DNA from 2 places in the Halorhodospira sp. 9622 genome. Region 1 is predicted to be linked to the other one. Evidence: predicted binding sites of a transcription regulator. Region 1 holds the regulator's gene; the other holds the start of a gene.
The links. Region 1 encodes sigma-54, which starts transcription at its own class of promoters, with help from an activator protein. Its sites were predicted from a motif close to TGGCANGNTNCNTGCTT; they were not measured.
Positions count from the first base shown of each region.

Region 2: the regulator sigma-54 is predicted to act here: its motif matches at 3,076-3,092, upstream of flgA (flagellar basal body P-ring formation chaperone FlgA).

Region 1 covers NZ_JAJNRE010000012.1:64,598-72,114, reverse strand. The annotation lists gene lptA (lipopolysaccharide transport periplasmic protein LptA) at 1-492, shown strand, start outside; gene lptB (LPS export ABC transporter ATP-binding protein) at 497-1,222, shown strand; gene LRG07_RS08500 (RNA polymerase factor sigma-54) at 1,263-2,717, shown strand; gene hpf (ribosome hibernation-promoting factor, HPF/YfiA family) at 2,760-3,086, shown strand; gene LRG07_RS08490 (PTS sugar transporter subunit IIA) at 3,130-3,600, shown strand; gene LRG07_RS08485 (HPr kinase/phosphorylase) at 3,573-4,118, shown strand; gene rapZ (RNase adapter RapZ) at 4,115-4,978, shown strand; gene LRG07_RS08475 (PTS sugar transporter subunit IIA) at 4,975-5,379, shown strand; gene LRG07_RS08470 (HPr family phosphocarrier protein) at 5,376-5,651, shown strand; gene pmbA (metalloprotease PmbA) at 5,673-7,016, opposite strand; gene tldD (metalloprotease TldD) at 7,069-7,517, opposite strand, start outside.
Region 2 covers NZ_JAJNRE010000015.1:27,295-34,811, reverse strand. The annotation lists gene trmD (tRNA (guanosine(37)-N1)-methyltransferase TrmD) at 1-433, shown strand, start outside; gene rplS (50S ribosomal protein L19) at 451-804, shown strand; gene LRG07_RS09480 (hypothetical protein) at 797-1,189, opposite strand; gene LRG07_RS09475 (flagella synthesis protein FlgN) at 1,268-1,795, opposite strand; gene flgM (flagellar biosynthesis anti-sigma factor FlgM) at 1,795-2,103, opposite strand; gene flgA (flagellar basal body P-ring formation chaperone FlgA) at 2,268-3,029, opposite strand; gene LRG07_RS09460 (chemotaxis protein CheV) at 3,193-4,128, shown strand; gene LRG07_RS09455 (protein-glutamate O-methyltransferase CheR) at 4,147-4,974, shown strand; gene flgB (flagellar basal body rod protein FlgB) at 5,115-5,522, shown strand; gene flgC (flagellar basal body rod protein FlgC) at 5,529-6,098, shown strand; gene LRG07_RS09440 (flagellar hook assembly protein FlgD) at 6,116-7,003, shown strand; gene flgE (flagellar hook protein FlgE) at 7,040-7,517, shown strand, end outside.

The DNA of each region.
Region 1 (7,517 bases):
GGACTGCTCGTCGCCGCGACCCTGCTCGCCGCTGCCCTGCCGGCAACGGCCGTGGGCCAGCGCGACGAGGCACCGATCGAACTGGAGGCCGACCGGGTGGATGTCGACGCGGTCGCCGGAGTCAGCGTCTACGAGGGCGACGCCGTGCTCACGCGGGGCGAGATGCGCATCACCGGGGATCGCATGGAGGTCTACACCGACGAGGACGGCGACCTGAGCCACGTCTACGTCGACGGCACGCCGGCCACCTACCGCGACCACCCCGAGAACCAGCCTCGCCCCGTGCATGCCGAGGCGAAACGCATGGAGTACTACTCCCGCGGTCCCGAACGTGCCCATTTCCAGGGCGATGCACATCTCTGGCAGGGGGATGATCAAGTCACCGCCGAGACCATCGACGTCGACCTGGAGGGGCAGGTCATGAAGGCCCGCGGCGCCGAGGGGCAGCGGGCGCGGACCATCCTGTATCCGGCACGGCGCGAGGAGGAATGACCCGTTGGTGACGCTGCGCGCGGAGGGGCTGAGCAAGCGCTATCGCGGCCGCACCGTGGTCAACGGCGCGGGGCTGGAGGTCGCCGACGGTGAGATCGTCGGCCTGCTCGGCCCCAACGGGGCCGGCAAGACCACGTGCTTTTACATGGTCGTCGGCCTGGTGCAGGCCGACGAGGGGCGAATCACCCTGGAAGGCGACGACCTCACTCGGTTGCCCATTCACGCCCGGGCCCGATTGGGCATCGGCTACCTCCCCCAGGAACCCTCGGTCTTTCGTAAACTGAGCGTTGCGGATAACGTACGGGCCATCCTGCAGCTGCGCGACGACCTGGACGGCACTGAGCGCGAGCAGGAGCTGGATCGCCTGCTCGAGGAGTTCGGCGTGACCCACGTGCGCGACTCCCCGGGGATCGCCCTGTCCGGGGGCGAGCGCCGGCGCGTGGAGATCGCCCGCGCCCTCGCGGCGAATCCGCGGTTCATACTGCTTGATGAGCCATTCGCCGGGGTCGACCCCATCTCGGTGGGCGAGATCCAGCGGATCGTCCGCCAGCTGGCGCAACGGGGTATCGGCGTGCTGATCACCGACCATAACGTGCGCGAGACGCTGGGCATCGTGCAACGCGCCTACATCCTCAGTGACGGCGAGGTGCTGGCCGCCGGGGACGCCGAGAGCGTGCTGGCCAACCCGCGGGTACGCGAGGTGTACCTGGGCGAGGACTTCCGCCTGTGAGTGACGGACTACGGATGCTTCAAGCACAACGGACACGGCCATGAAGCAGTCGCTTCAGCTACGCATCGGTCAGCAGCTGACCATGACCCCGCAGCTGCAGCAGGCCATCCGGCTGCTGCAGCTCTCCAGCCTGGAGCTGCGCACCGAGATCCAGCAGGCCCTGGAGTCGAACTTCATGCTCGAGCTCGATGAGGAGGCCGAGCCCGGGCAGGAGCAGGAGCAGCAGGAAACGGAACCCCACGAGGACGAGGCACCGGCCAGCGAACCCGCCGGCGAGGACATCCCCGAAGACCTGCCCCTGGACACCTCCTGGGACGACATCTACGACGGCAGCACGGCACTGAGCGCCCCCGGCGACGAGGGTGCGCAGCGCGACACCCTCGACAACCGGCCGGCCGCCTCCGACAGCCTCCAGCAGCACCTGCACGCGCAGATCGAGCTCGAGGCCTTCTCCGCCCGGGAGCGCTCCATCGCCGAGGTCATCGTCGACGCCGTCGGCGACGACGGCTACCTGACCCAGAGCACCGAGGATCTGCTGGCCGGCTGTCCGGCCGACGAGCAAGTCAGCGCCGAGGAGCTAGAGGCGGTCCTGCAGCGTGTCCAGCGGCTCGACCCGACCGGCGTTGCCGCCCGCGACCCTCAGGAAGCGCTGTGCGTCCAGCTCGAGCAGCTTCCCGAGGACACGCCCTGGCGTGCGGAGGCGCAGCACGCCCTCCTCCACCACCTGGAGCTCATCGCCGAACGCCGCCATGACGACCTGGGCCGCGCCCTGGGGGTCGGCGAAGATGCCCTCGGCGGCATCCTCGGTCTGATCCAGAGCCTCGATCCACGCCCGGGCTCGCAGATCAGCGACACAACCCCGGACTACATCATCCCCGATGTCCTCGTCGTGCGCCGCGACGGCGTCTGGCAGGTGGAACTCAACGGCGAGACCGCCCCCCGCTTGCGCGTCAACGCGTATTACGCCAGCCTGATCCGCAGAGCGGACCGCAGCGCGGACAACCACTGCCTGCGCAACCATCTCCAAGAGGCGCGCTGGCTGATCAAGAGCCTGCGCAGCAGGAACGAGACCTTGCTGAAAGTGGCCAGCGCCATCGTAGAGCGGCAACAGGGGTTCCTCGACCACGGCGAGGAGGCGATGCAACCACTGGTTCTGCGCGAGATCGCCGAGGCGGTGGAGATGCACGAGTCCACCATCTCCCGCATCACCACCAACAAGTACATGCACACCCCGCGGGGCACCTTCGAGTTCAAGTACTTTTTCTCGAGCCACGTGCAGACCAGCGACGGCGGAGAGGCTTCGGCGACGGCGATCCGGGCGCGGATCCGCCGGCTGATCGCCGAGGAGGATCGGGCAAAACCGCTGAGTGACAGCGCGATTGCGCGTATCCTTCATGAGGAGGGGATCCAGGTGGCGCGTCGGACGGTCGCCAAGTACCGGGAGTCCCTGTCCATCGCATCGTCGGCGGAGCGCAGGGAGGCCCGGGGGCGCTGAGGCCCCCGGCTCCGCCGGCGGCAAAGGGGTTCAGGAGGCGGTATGCAGATCAAGCTCAGTGGGCATCATGTCGAGATCACCCCGGCCCTCCGGGCGCATGTGAACGAGAAGATGCAACGCATCCAGCGCCACTTCGACCACGTCATCGATACCGAGGTGATCCTCACGGTGGAGAAGAAGCAGCAGAAGGCCGAGTCGGTCATCCACATCGGGGGTGGCGGCGGGCGCGTTTTTGCCGATGCCATCGAGGAGGATCTCTATGCAGCCATTGACGTGCTCGTGGACAAGCTTGACCGTCAGGTCCTGAAACACAAAGAGAAGGCCGTCGATCAGCGACGGCAGGGCGCGTCCCTCAAGGCCAACTTTTAAGGCGGCGGGACGCGGTTCAGCGGGCCAGCCGATCGGACACTCCATGGACATCGAGCAACTCATCACGCCGGAACGTGTTCGCTGCGAGAGCGGCATCGAGGACAAGGAGCAGGTGCTCCTGCGCATAGGCGAGCTGATCGGGGCCAGCGGCGACGGCCTCGACGCCCGGGAGATCAGCAACCGGTTGCTGGCCCGTGAGCGACTGGGCAGCACGGGCCTGGGGCACGGCGTCGCCGTGCCCCACGCCCGCATCGACGGGATCGACCGCGCCATCGGGGCCCTCATCCGCCTGGACCGGGGCATCGATTTCGACGCCTTCGACAAGGCACCGGTGGACCTGCTCTTCGCCCTCGTCGTACCCGAGCACTTCACCGACGAGCACCTGCAGATCCTCGCCAGCCTTGCCGAGATGTTCAGCGACAGCAGCCTGTGCGAGCGGCTGCGCCGCTCCTCGGACGGGGACGAGCTGCAGATGGCCCTGCGCGAATGGCAGTCGCACGCCGACCCATCGTGAACGCGGCCGGGAACCGGCCGGTCATCCCCGGCCTGCTGATGGCGGTCCACGGCCGCGGGATCCTGCTGGAGGGCCCCAGCGGCGTGGGCAAGAGCGACGCCGCCCTGGCGCTGCTCGACCGTGGTCACGCCCTGGTGGCCGACGACGCCGTACAGCTGCGCCGCGACGGTGACCGCCTGCTCGGCGCCGGTCCGCAGCAGGGGCGGGGGCTGCTCTACCTGCGCGACCTCGGCCTGGTGGACATCACCGAACTCTACGGCCCCGCGGCGCTGCGCAGCGAGACCGCCGTGGCTCTGTGCATCCAGCTCCAGCGCGCTCCCGGCCCCACCGAAGCCGAGGCCGCCCTGCACGGCCGGCGCGATCACCGCGAACTGCTCGGCCTGGCCCTACCCCGGGTGACCCTGACCGACAGCGAACGCCGGCCGCTGGCGCCGCTGATCGAGGCCGCCGCCGGCCGCCTCGTCGCGGAGGTCGCAACACACCAGCGCAGCGGCCGGAACCACGGGGTGCCGGCATGAGCGAACTGCGCCTGATCGTGGTCAGCGGCCTGTCGGGCTCGGGCAAGAGCGTCGCCCTGCACACCCTGGAAGACGCCGGTTACTACTGCATCGATAACCTGCCAGTGAGCCTGATCGGCGAGCTGGCCCGCTACGCGCAGAATCGCGACGCACCCACCGGCGAGCGCTTCGCGGTGGGGCTGGACGCCCGCAACCCGCCCCGCGACCTGCAGCGCCTGCCCGAGACGCTGACTGCGCTGCGCGAGCAGGGCATCGCCACCGAGGTGCTGTTCCTCTACGCCGAAGACGCCATCCTCATGCGCCGCTACAGCGAGACCCGGCGGCGCCACCCCCTCGCCGAGGGCGATCAGCCGCTGGCCGACGCCCTGCGCGCCGAGCGCGCCCTGCTCGAACCGCTGCGCGAGGTGGCCGACTGGAGTATCGACACCTCGCGGACCACGGTCCACGACCTGCGCGGGCTGATCTCCGAGCGGGTCGCGGGCGAGCGCAGCGGCGTGTCGGTGCTGGTCCAGTCCTTCGGCTTTAAGCACGGCATCCCCACGGACGCCGACTACGTCTTCGACGCCCGCTGCCTGCCCAATCCACACTGGGAGCCTCGGCTGCGCGCCTACACCGGCCGCGATGACAGCGTCCGCGCCTTCCTGGAGGCGCAGCCCGAAACCGAGACCCTGTTCGACCAGATCGACACGATGATTCGCCACTGGCTGCCGGTCCATCAGCAGTCAGGGCGCAGCTACCTGACCGTGGCCATCGGCTGCACCGGCGGGCAGCACCGTTCGGTCTACCTCGCCGAGCGGCTGGCCGCAGCACTGCAGGCTGACTGCAGCCACGTGACCCTGCGCCACCGGGAGCTGTCATGAGGGTCGGACTGCTCATCGTCGCCCACCGACACATCGGCTCGGAGATCCTGGCCACGGCCTCGCGCACGCTCGGCATCTGCCCGCTGCAGACCGAGTCGCTGGAGGTCTTCAACGAGGACGAGCGCAACGAGCTACTCGAACGCGCCGGCGCCCTGATCACCCGGCTCGACCAGGGGGCCGGGGTCCTCATCCTCTCCGACGCCTACGGCTCCACCCCCTCCAACGTCGCCGTGGCGGCCGGCACCGACCGCCACTGCCGGGTGGTCACCGGCCTGAACCTGCCGATGCTCCTGCGCGTCTTCAACTACCCCGGGCGATCCCTCGACGAACTGGCCGAATCCGCCGCTGCCGGCGGCCGAGCCGGCATCATCGCGGTCGGTGAAGGAGCCCCGCCGTCATGATCGAGCAACAAGCCACCATCACCAACCGCCTCGGACTCCACGCCCGAGCCGCCGCCCGTTTCGTGACCATCGCCAGCGAGTACGAGAGCGAGATCCACGTCCGCTACGGGGACAAGCGCGTCAACGGCAAGAGCATCATGGGACTGATGATGCTCGCCGCCGGCCATCAGGCCACGATCACCATTGAGGCCGAGGGCGCGGACGCCGAGGCCGCCCTCGAGGCCCTAACCCGTCTGGTGGCCGAGGGCTTCGGCGAGACCGAGCACGGTTGACCCGCGCCCGGCACCGGACGCTCACTGCCCGGCGACGGTCATCTCCTCGACCAGGATCGAGCCACAGCGGATGTTGCCGCGCCGGTCCACGTCGCCGCCCACCGCCTGGATGCCGGCAAAAAGATCGCGCAGATGGCCGGCGATGGTGATCTCCTGGACCGGGCGGTCGATGGCCCCGTTCTCCACCCAGAAACCGGCGGCACCACGGGAGTAGTCGCCGGTGACCAGGTTGACCCCCTGGCCCATCAGCTCAGTGACCACCAACCCGCGGCCCATGCGCCGGAGCAGGGCGTCGAAGTCCTCATCGCCGCCGCTGACCTCCAGGTTGTGGACGCCGCCGGCGTTGGCTGTGGTCTCCAGGCCCAGACGGCGGGCGGAGTAGCTGTCCAGCACATAGCGCTGCAGCACCCCGTCCTGCACCAGCGCCGACTCGGTGGTGGCCACCCCTTCCGCATCGAACGCCGTGCTGCCCAGCGCCCGGCAAATGTGCGGCCGCTCGACCATATGCAGCCAGGCGGGGAAGAGCTGCTCGCCGGCGCTGTCGACCAGGAACGAAGCCTGCCGGTACAGGGCACTGCCCCGGACCGCCGAGACCAGATGGCCCACCAGCCCGCGGGCCACGGGAGCACGGAAGAGCACCGGTACCCGTTCGGTGTTGAGACTCTCGGCGCCAAGCCGGGCCACGGCGTGCTCGGCCGCCTGGCGCCCCACAGCCCGGGCCTCCTCCAGAGCCGCGGGGTCGCGGGCCACGCTGTACCAGTGGTCGCGCTGCATGGCCTCGCCGCGTCCGGCCACCGCCACGCAGTGGATACCGTGGCGCGACTCCGGCAGCACCGAAAAGAAACCGTGGCTGTTGCCGTAGGCGTGCAGGCCGCGGTGGATGCTGACCCCGGCACCCTCGGTGTTCTCGATACGCCGATCGGCCTCCACCGCCGCCGCCTCGCAGTCGCGGGCGAGCTCCACGGCGTCGTCCGCCGACAGGGGCCAGGGGTGATCGAGGTCGAGGTCCGGCGGGTCCACCGCCATGCGCTCGGCCGGTGCCAGACCGTTCGCAGGGTCCTCGGAGGTGTAGCGGGCGATGTCGCAGGCCGCCTGCACGGCTTCGCGCACCGCCTGCTCGGACAGCTCCCCGGCCGAGGCACTGCCCTTGCGGCCACCGAAGTACACGGTGACCCCCATATCCCGGCCACGGTGGTGCTCCAGGGTATCGATCTCACCCTTGCGAACGTTCACCGAAAGGCCGATGTCGCCGGAGCAGGCCGCCTCGGCAGCATCGGCCCCGTGCCCGCGGGCCTCGTCGAGGGCCTGCTGCACCAGACCTTCCAGCGCTGCCGGGGCGGGTAGTTCGTTGCGGGGATCCGGCATGGATTCGCCTTCTCCGTTGTCAGTTGGGTTTCCAGGCGACGGCGCGGGGCGATCAGGCCTGGGTGCCGCCGACGGTCATGCCGTCGACCCTGAGCGTTGGTTGGCCGACCCCCACGGGGACGCTTTGCCCCTCCTTGCCGCAGACCCCGATACCGCCGTCGAGCTTCAGGTCGTTGCCCACCATACTCACCCGTGTGAGCACATCCGGCCCGTTGCCGATGAGGGTCGCGCCCTTGACCGGGTGCTGGATACGCCCGTTCTCGATCCAGTAGGCCTCGCTGGCCGAGAAGACGAACTTGCCCGAGGTGATGTCCACCTGGCCGCCGCCGAAGTTCACCGCGTACAGCCCCCGGTCCACCGAGGCGATGATCTCGTCGGGGTCGTGGGGACCGGCGAGCATGTAGGTATTGGTCATCCGCGGCATGGGCAGGTGGGCGTAGGACTCCCGGCGGGCATTACCGGTGCGCGCCATGCCCATCAGTCCGGCATTCTGCCGGTCCT
Region 2 (7,517 bases), on a different contig from region 1:
CTACGAGGGCATCGACGAGCGGCTGCTCGAGGCCGAGGTGGACGAGGAGCTGTCCATCGGCGACTACGTACTCAGCGGCGGCGAGCTCGCCGCCATGGTCGCCATCGACGCCACTACGCGGCTGGTCCCGGGGGCGCTCGGGCACGAGGACTCGGCGGCCGAGGACTCCTTCGCCACCGGGCTGCTCGACCATCCGCACTACACCCGCCCGGAGGTCTACGAAGGGCAGGGGGTGCCGGAGGTGCTGCGCTCCGGGGATCACGGGGCGGTGGATACCTGGCGGCTCAAGCAGGCCCTGGGGCGGACGTGGCTGCGTCGCCCGGATCTGCTCGCCGGGCGGGAGCTGGACGAGCGGCAGCGCCGCTTGCTGGATGAATTCATCGTCGAGCACCGCGCAGGGGCGCGGGCCGGCAACGATCACGAAGAAACGTAGAACCGAGGGGAATCGTCATGAACGTCATCGACGAACTGGAGCGCGAGCAGATCGAGGCGTGCAAGCACACGGTGCCGGAGTTCGCCCCGGGCGACACCGTGCTGGTGCAGGTGTGGGTGCGTGAGGGCGGTCGCGAGCGCGTCCAGCCCTTCGAGGGTGTCGTCATCGCCAAGCGCAAGCGCGGCCTGAACTCCTCGTTCACCCTGCGCAAGACCTCGCACGGCGAGGGCGTCGAGCGGGTCTTCCAGACCTACAGCCCGCAGATCGAGAGCATCAAGGTCAAGCGCCGCGGCGACGTGCGCCAGGCCAAGCTCTACCACCTGCGCGAGCTCAGCGGCAAGGCGGCGCGCATCAAGGAGAAGATCAACTAAGGGCTTCGATTGCCCGGCTCATCCGGCTGGCGGCGGGCTCGTGGGCGGTATCGCGCACGGACTCCGCCGCCCGCTCCGGATTGTCCAGGATCCGTTCCCGGGTCTCCTCGGCCAGGGCGCGGGCTTCCTCCCGATCTCGTGGCACCTCGCCGGTGGCCGAATCCGGCCCCGAGGCGTTGACCGCCACCGGGTCGCTGGCGCGCACCGACTCCGCATCCCGGTTGCCGGCCGCCTCGGTGCGCTCCTCCCGGATCCGTTCCGTCCCCGTTGTCTCCCCGTCCCGTTCCGGGCGCAGGGCCTCCTGGCGACGCTGCTCGGCAGCGTGCTCGGCGTGGTGGGAGCGGATCGCTTCGTGGCTGGCCGTGGCAGGGTCGATCTCGGTCATGGCTGCCTCCGTCGTTCCATCCCCTGAAGATAGCACGCGGGCCGCGGCCCGGTTCGGAGGTTGCCGGAGCGGGTATTGTCAGGCGCGCGTGATGCGCCGGGAGCGGTCGCTGGCGGTGTAGCCGCCGTGGGTGCCGTAGGTGAGTTCATCGGCCCGCTCGTGGGCGCCGGTGGCCAGGTCGAGCAGGCGCCGGGTATGGTCGAGGTTGCGGTGGATGAGGCGGCCGTTGGCCTCGTTGCGGGCCTGGATGGTGCGCAGCAACTGCTCCAGCTCGCCCCAGGCGGAGCGCAGCGACTCCGGTGCAGTACGCAACACCGCCCGCACGCCAGCGGTCCCCGGCGGATAGCCGGCTTCGGTGAGAACCCGCCGCAGCTGCTGCTCGGCCTCTTCCAGGGCCTCGACCTGGGCGCCCTTGCGGCGCAGGAGCTCGTCGAAGCCGTTCAGGTCCCGGTCGATCAGTTGCCGGGCCTCGGCCTCGAGGGTGGCGGCGAGTTCCCCGGCGCGCGCCTGGCAGCGCTCGACGCGCACGGCCAGGCGCTGCGCCAGCTCCGCGTCCAGCGTCTGGCGCGGAAAGCGGTCAGAGCGGCCGTGCTCCGCCGGCGTCATCACGACTCGACCAGCGCCTCAAGCTCAGCGAACTTCTTGGCGACTTTCTCGGCGTCCACCGGGTAGTCGCCGTTGGCGATCCGCTCCTTGATGGCTTCGACCCGATCCCGGTCGACTTCCGGGGTTTGGTCGATGCGTTCGCGGACCGTCTGCAGTCGTTCCGAGGTCTCGGCCTCGTCGGCGCCGCCTGCGCCCCGGGGCGGGGCGTTCGACGCCTCGTCGGCGCCGCCGCTCTTCGGGCCCTTGCCCGGCTGGGCGGTCGCGGGTCCGACGGGGCGCGGACCCCCTCCTTCGATCGGATTGGACATCGGGCTCTCCTCAAAACCTTTCCTATGCGGGCTGCAGCGCCGCTCCCTGGCCTGCATGGACCCGTGCTATCCGTATCTATCGGCGGCCCGGGCAGGAACTTGAGTCCTGGTTCCGGTTACTGTGACCCAGGTTGCCACTGACGGCAACTCCCGCCGCCTGCGGCCTAATCGCCGACCCGGACCTGGCCCTCGCCGACGACCCGTGCCTGGATCTCCCGTCCGGAGTCCAGGTTCTCCACCCGGATCCGGTCGCCTTTCTGGCCGTGCTCCAGGGCGCGGCCACGGCTGCTGATCTGGATGGCATCGCCCCGGCCGGCGGCGATGGTGACCCGGTCGTTGCGCTCGACCAGCGTCGGGGGCTGCACGTGGTTGCCGGTCACGGCCACCCCCTCGCGCAGGCTCCGGCGTACCTCCTGGCCGACCAGATCGCCGGCGTCGCGGTAGAACTCGCCGCGGACCCGGCGCGCATCCCGCGTAGCGGTGCGCAGATCCGCCGCCGCGAGCCGCTGTCCGCGGCGCAAGCTGCGTGCGGCCACCACCATCTCCGTCTTCAAGGTGGTTTCCATGCGCACGTAAACGGTCCAGGGTGCCTCTCCGCTGCAGCGCACCCCCACGGTACCGGCTTGGTGGGGGCTGCGCCCGCGGGGGATGAACCCCTCCAGCTCGCCGTCACACGCACGCAGTTTCAACCGGCCGTCCACCCCGCGGGCCTCGACCTCCACCTCGTCGTACTCGCCGGCCAGCGCCTCGCGCAGGAACACCTCCGCCGTCTCACGGATGGCCTCCGGCGACTGGGTGCTGGCCTGCGCCGCCGCCGGGGCCAGGACCGTCAGCGCCAACAATACGACGGCCAGGCGCCAGGCGGGCGACGGTCGCGCACTGCGCCCGACCCTGCGGGCGGGGGTGGCGCCGGCGGGTCTGCTCATCGGTCCGCGCGCAACCTCCATTCGGTTGGTGATCCTCCGGAGAAATATGCAAAGGGTGTGCCGCGGCGTCGGCCGCTTTCCCTGATCCGGCTACCGGATTAACATGACGCCAACGGGCGGGGGCCAGCCCCCGGGACGTACGCCGATAAGGGAGCCGTCAGCGATGGCCGGAATCATGAGCTCCGTCGACCAGCGGACCCAGCTGGCTGGCCATAACCGCATGGAGCTGCTGCTGTTCCGTTTCGAGGGGCGGCAGCGCTACGGGATCAACGTGTTCAAGGTCCGCGAGGTCATACCGGCCCCGGAGCTCAGTTACGTGCCGCATGCCCATCCGGCCTCCCTCGGCATCGCCTACGTCCGCGGCCACACCCTCTCGGTGCTCGATCTGAGCTACGCCACCGGCAACGGCGCCATCACCAAGGAAGAAGGCAACTACATCATCGTCACCGAGTACAACCGTCAGGTCCAGGGGTTCCTGGTCGGCGGGGTGGACCGGATCGTCAACATCAACTGGCAGGACGTGCTGCCGCCGCCGAGCGGGGGCAGCGCCGGCAGCTACCTGACCGCCGTGGCGCGCTACGACGGGCAGATGATCCAGATCGTCGACGTCGAGAAGGTCCTCGCCGAGGTTCAGCGTGCCGGCGGCGCCGATCCGGAGGTCACCGAGGGCGGTGGCGTGGATCACGCCGAGGGCTCCGAGGCTTACAAGGTCCTGGTGGTGGACGACTCGGCGGTCGCCCGGGGGCAGATCAAGCGCACGCTCGAGGAGATCGGTGTGCGCGTGGTCACCAAGAACAACGGCCGCGAGGCGCTGGAGCAGCTGCGCACCTGGAAGGATCAGGATCCCTCCGGGCTCGACGATCTGCTGATGGTGGTCTCGGACATCGAGATGCCGGTGCTCGACGGCTACACCCTGACCCGATCGATCCGGCAGGATCCGGGGCTTGCCGGGGTCCACGTCCTGCTCCACTCCTCGCTCAGCGGTGTCTTCAACACCGAGATGGTGCGTCGCGTGGGGGCCGACGAGTTCCTGGCCAAGTTCCACTCCCGGGAGTTGGCCGAGCGGGTCGGCGCCCGGCTGGCCGAGCGAGGGGGATGAGCATGCAAGGAGGACGGTTTGGCCGCGCTTTCCGTGGGTGAAGAGGAGTACCAGGCGTTCGCACGGTTCCTGGAGCGCGCCTGCGGGATCGTCCTTGGGCCGAGCAAGCAGTACCTGGTGGCCAGCCGGCTCGGGCCGCTGCTCGAGGCCGAGCGCATCCCGGATCTGGCCACCCTTGTCCAGCGGCTCGAGCAGCGCCCCACCGCCGATCTCAAGGGGCGGGTTATCGAGGCGATGACCACCAACGAGACCCAGTGGTTCCGCGACCGCTTCCCCTTCGACGTCCTGCGTCGGCACCTGCTCCCCGAGATGGAGCGCCGCCGCGTCTGGCCGGTGCGCATCTGGTCCGCGGCCTGCTCCTCCGGGCAGGAGGCGTACTCGATCAGCATGACCGTCGACGAGTACAACGACAGCGGCGGGCGTATGGAGGCCGAGATCCTCGGGACCGACATCTCCACCGCGATGGTCGAGGAGGCGCGGCGGGGGCGTTATACCGCCAACGTGGCGCGCCGCGGGCTGGCGCCGGAACGCCAGCAGCGGTTCTTCGATGCCGTCGGCGAGAACACCTGGGAGGTCAAGCCCGCCGTGCGCCGGCGGACCAGCTTCCGCGTCCACAACCTGCTGGAGAGCTACGCCGGTCTGGGTCGATTCGACATCGTTTACTGCCGCAACGTGCTCATCTACTTCGGCTGGGACTCGCGGCGGGATATCGTCCAGCGCATCGCCGAGGTGACCCGCCCGGGCGGGTACCTGATCGTCGGGGCGTCGGAGTCCCTCGCCCGGCATTCCGACGAGTTCGAGCTGGTCCGCCTCGATGGCGGTGTGGTCTACCGGCGCCGCGGCTGACGGACAGACCCTGCCGCCGGGCGGCAAGCGCTTGCCGCCCGTTGCCGCCTTCTTCCGGCTTAGTCGTTGATCCGCCAACCCCGCGTGCCTGGCACGCGATCTGCATAAAGTCCCGTGAACGAACACTACGGGAGCCCGCCATGCGGATCGGCTTCGATCAGGCCTTCTCGGTACCCGAGCAGGCCATGCGCCTGCGCGGCGAGCGGCACGAGCTGCTCGCCTCGAACATCGCCAACGCGGACACGCCCGGCTACAAGGCGCGTGATATGGATTTCCGCGAGGCCATGCGCCAGGCCAGCGAACCGCAGCCGCAGCCGTTGCAGGCGACGCATGCGCAGCACGTGCAACCGCCGCCTTCATCCACCATGGCGGCAGGCGATCCGAAATCTTTATACCGGGAGCCCCACGCCGCCTCGCTCGACGGCAACACCGTCGAGATGCACGTCGAGCAGGCCAAGTTCGCCGAGAACGCCGTGAACTACCAGGCCGCCGTGGACTTCCTCAACGGCCGGATCCAGAAGCTCACCGGCGCCATCCGAGGGGAGTAAGCGAACATGTCCTTGATGCACGCCATCGACGTCGCCGGCACCGGGATGAACGCCCAGCAGCTGCGCCTCAACACCGTGGCCAGCAACCTGGCCAATGCCGAGACGGTCGCCTCCAGCCCCGAGGAGGCGTACCGCGCCCGGCAGCCGGTTTTCGCCGCGGCGCTCCACCAGGCCCAGGGCGGCTATCCGCAGGGTGGCGGGCCGCAGCCGGCGCAAACCCCCGGCTGGGCCGAATCCGGCGGGCCGGTGGATCGGGTCAGCCCGGTGAGCTTCCAGCGTCAGTTCTTTGGCGGCGAGCCCGCCGGTGTGCCGGCGGCCGGCGACCCCTGGGCCAGCCCGTCGCCCAGCGTGCCGGTCTTCATGCCGGGGGTGGTGGAGAGCGACGCCGAGATTGAGCCGCTGTACAAGCCGCACCATCCGCAGGCGGATGACGACGGCTACGTCTACCGCTCCAACGTGAACTCCGTCGAGGAGATGACCAACATGATCTCCGCCTCGCGGTCGTTCCAGAACAACGTCGAAGTCATGAACACCTCGCGGGATCTCATGCTCGAGACCCTGCGCCTCGGCCGCTAAATCCGGGAGGAGCGACCATGCTCGATCCGAGCCAACTGATGGGCGGGGCCGCCGGCGGCGGCCAGAAGGCGCCCAAGCCGCCGAGTACCGGTGACGGTGGCGGCGGAAAGCCCGGCGGCGGGCCGGCCGAAGGCCTCGATGAGGGCGTGCAGGCGGCCCAGAAGGCAGCGGACAAGCCCGCGCCCGGTGGCGGCGCAGCGGGCGATACCGGCGCCGGCGCGGCCAGTTCCGGCGCCAAGTCCGGCTATGAGGCGCTGCCTGAGGACCTGCGCAGCATCCCTGAGGAGAAGGACGACGGCGATCCGCAGAGCATCGGGCACGAGGACTTCCTGGAGCTCATGATGGTTCAGCTCGAGAACCAGGATCCGACCGACCCGCAGGACACCGAGCAGATGATGGGGCAGATCGCCCAGTTCACCACGGCCTCGGGGATCGAGCAGCTGCAGTCGGACTTCAGTGAGTTCTTCGAGCACATGCGCTCGGACCAGTCGCTGCGCGCCTCGCAGCTGGTCGGCCGTGAGGTGGTCACCGAGAGCCGCGAGGCCTATCTGCCCGAGGATGGGGAGATGGAGGCGCTGCTCCAGCTCGAGCGCTCGGCGCCCAACCTGACCGTCGAGATCGAGAACGAGGCCGGGGAGCGGGTCCATCGCGAGCAGCTTGGTGAGATGGAAGAGGGCGAACACCCCTTCGCGTGGGACGGTACCGACAATGACGGCCAGCGCATGCCCCAGGGCACGTACCAGGTTAACGCCTACATCGAGGACGGTGATGAGCGCGAGCCGGTGCCCACCCTGGTGGGTGCGCCGGTGACCAGTGTCTCGGTGGGGATGGACGGCCGGCCGCCTGAGCTCAGCGTGGCCGGGCTCGGTGAGATGTCGCTATCCGACGTCAAGCGCATCCGATAAGACGAACAAGAGCAGCGGGGATCGAGGAGATCAGCCATGTCATTCAACATCTCGCTAACCGGGATCAACTCCGCCTCCAAGGATCTGGAGACCACCAGCAACAACCTCGCCAATGCCGGCACTACGGGCTTCAAGGAGTCGCGGGCGGAGTTCAACGATCTCTTCGCCATGGGGCCGATGGGCATCCCGCAGCTGGCCATCGGCCAGGGTTCGCGGCTGGCCAACGTCGGCCAGATGTTCAGCCAGGGCTCTTTCGACTTCACCGAGCGCAGCCTGGATCTGGGCATTGAGGGGCGTGGCTTCTTCCGCATGGAGGACGATGGCGAGGTGAGCTACACCCGGGCGGGCCAGTTCGAGGTGGATCGCGACGGCTACATCGTCAACAACACCGGCAAGCGCCTGACCGGCTTCCAGACCGATGAGGACGGCAGCCGCATCGGCGACGGTCGCGACCAACTCCAGCTGCCCACCGACGGGATCCCGGCGCGTGCCAGCGAGAACGTCGAGATCGCCG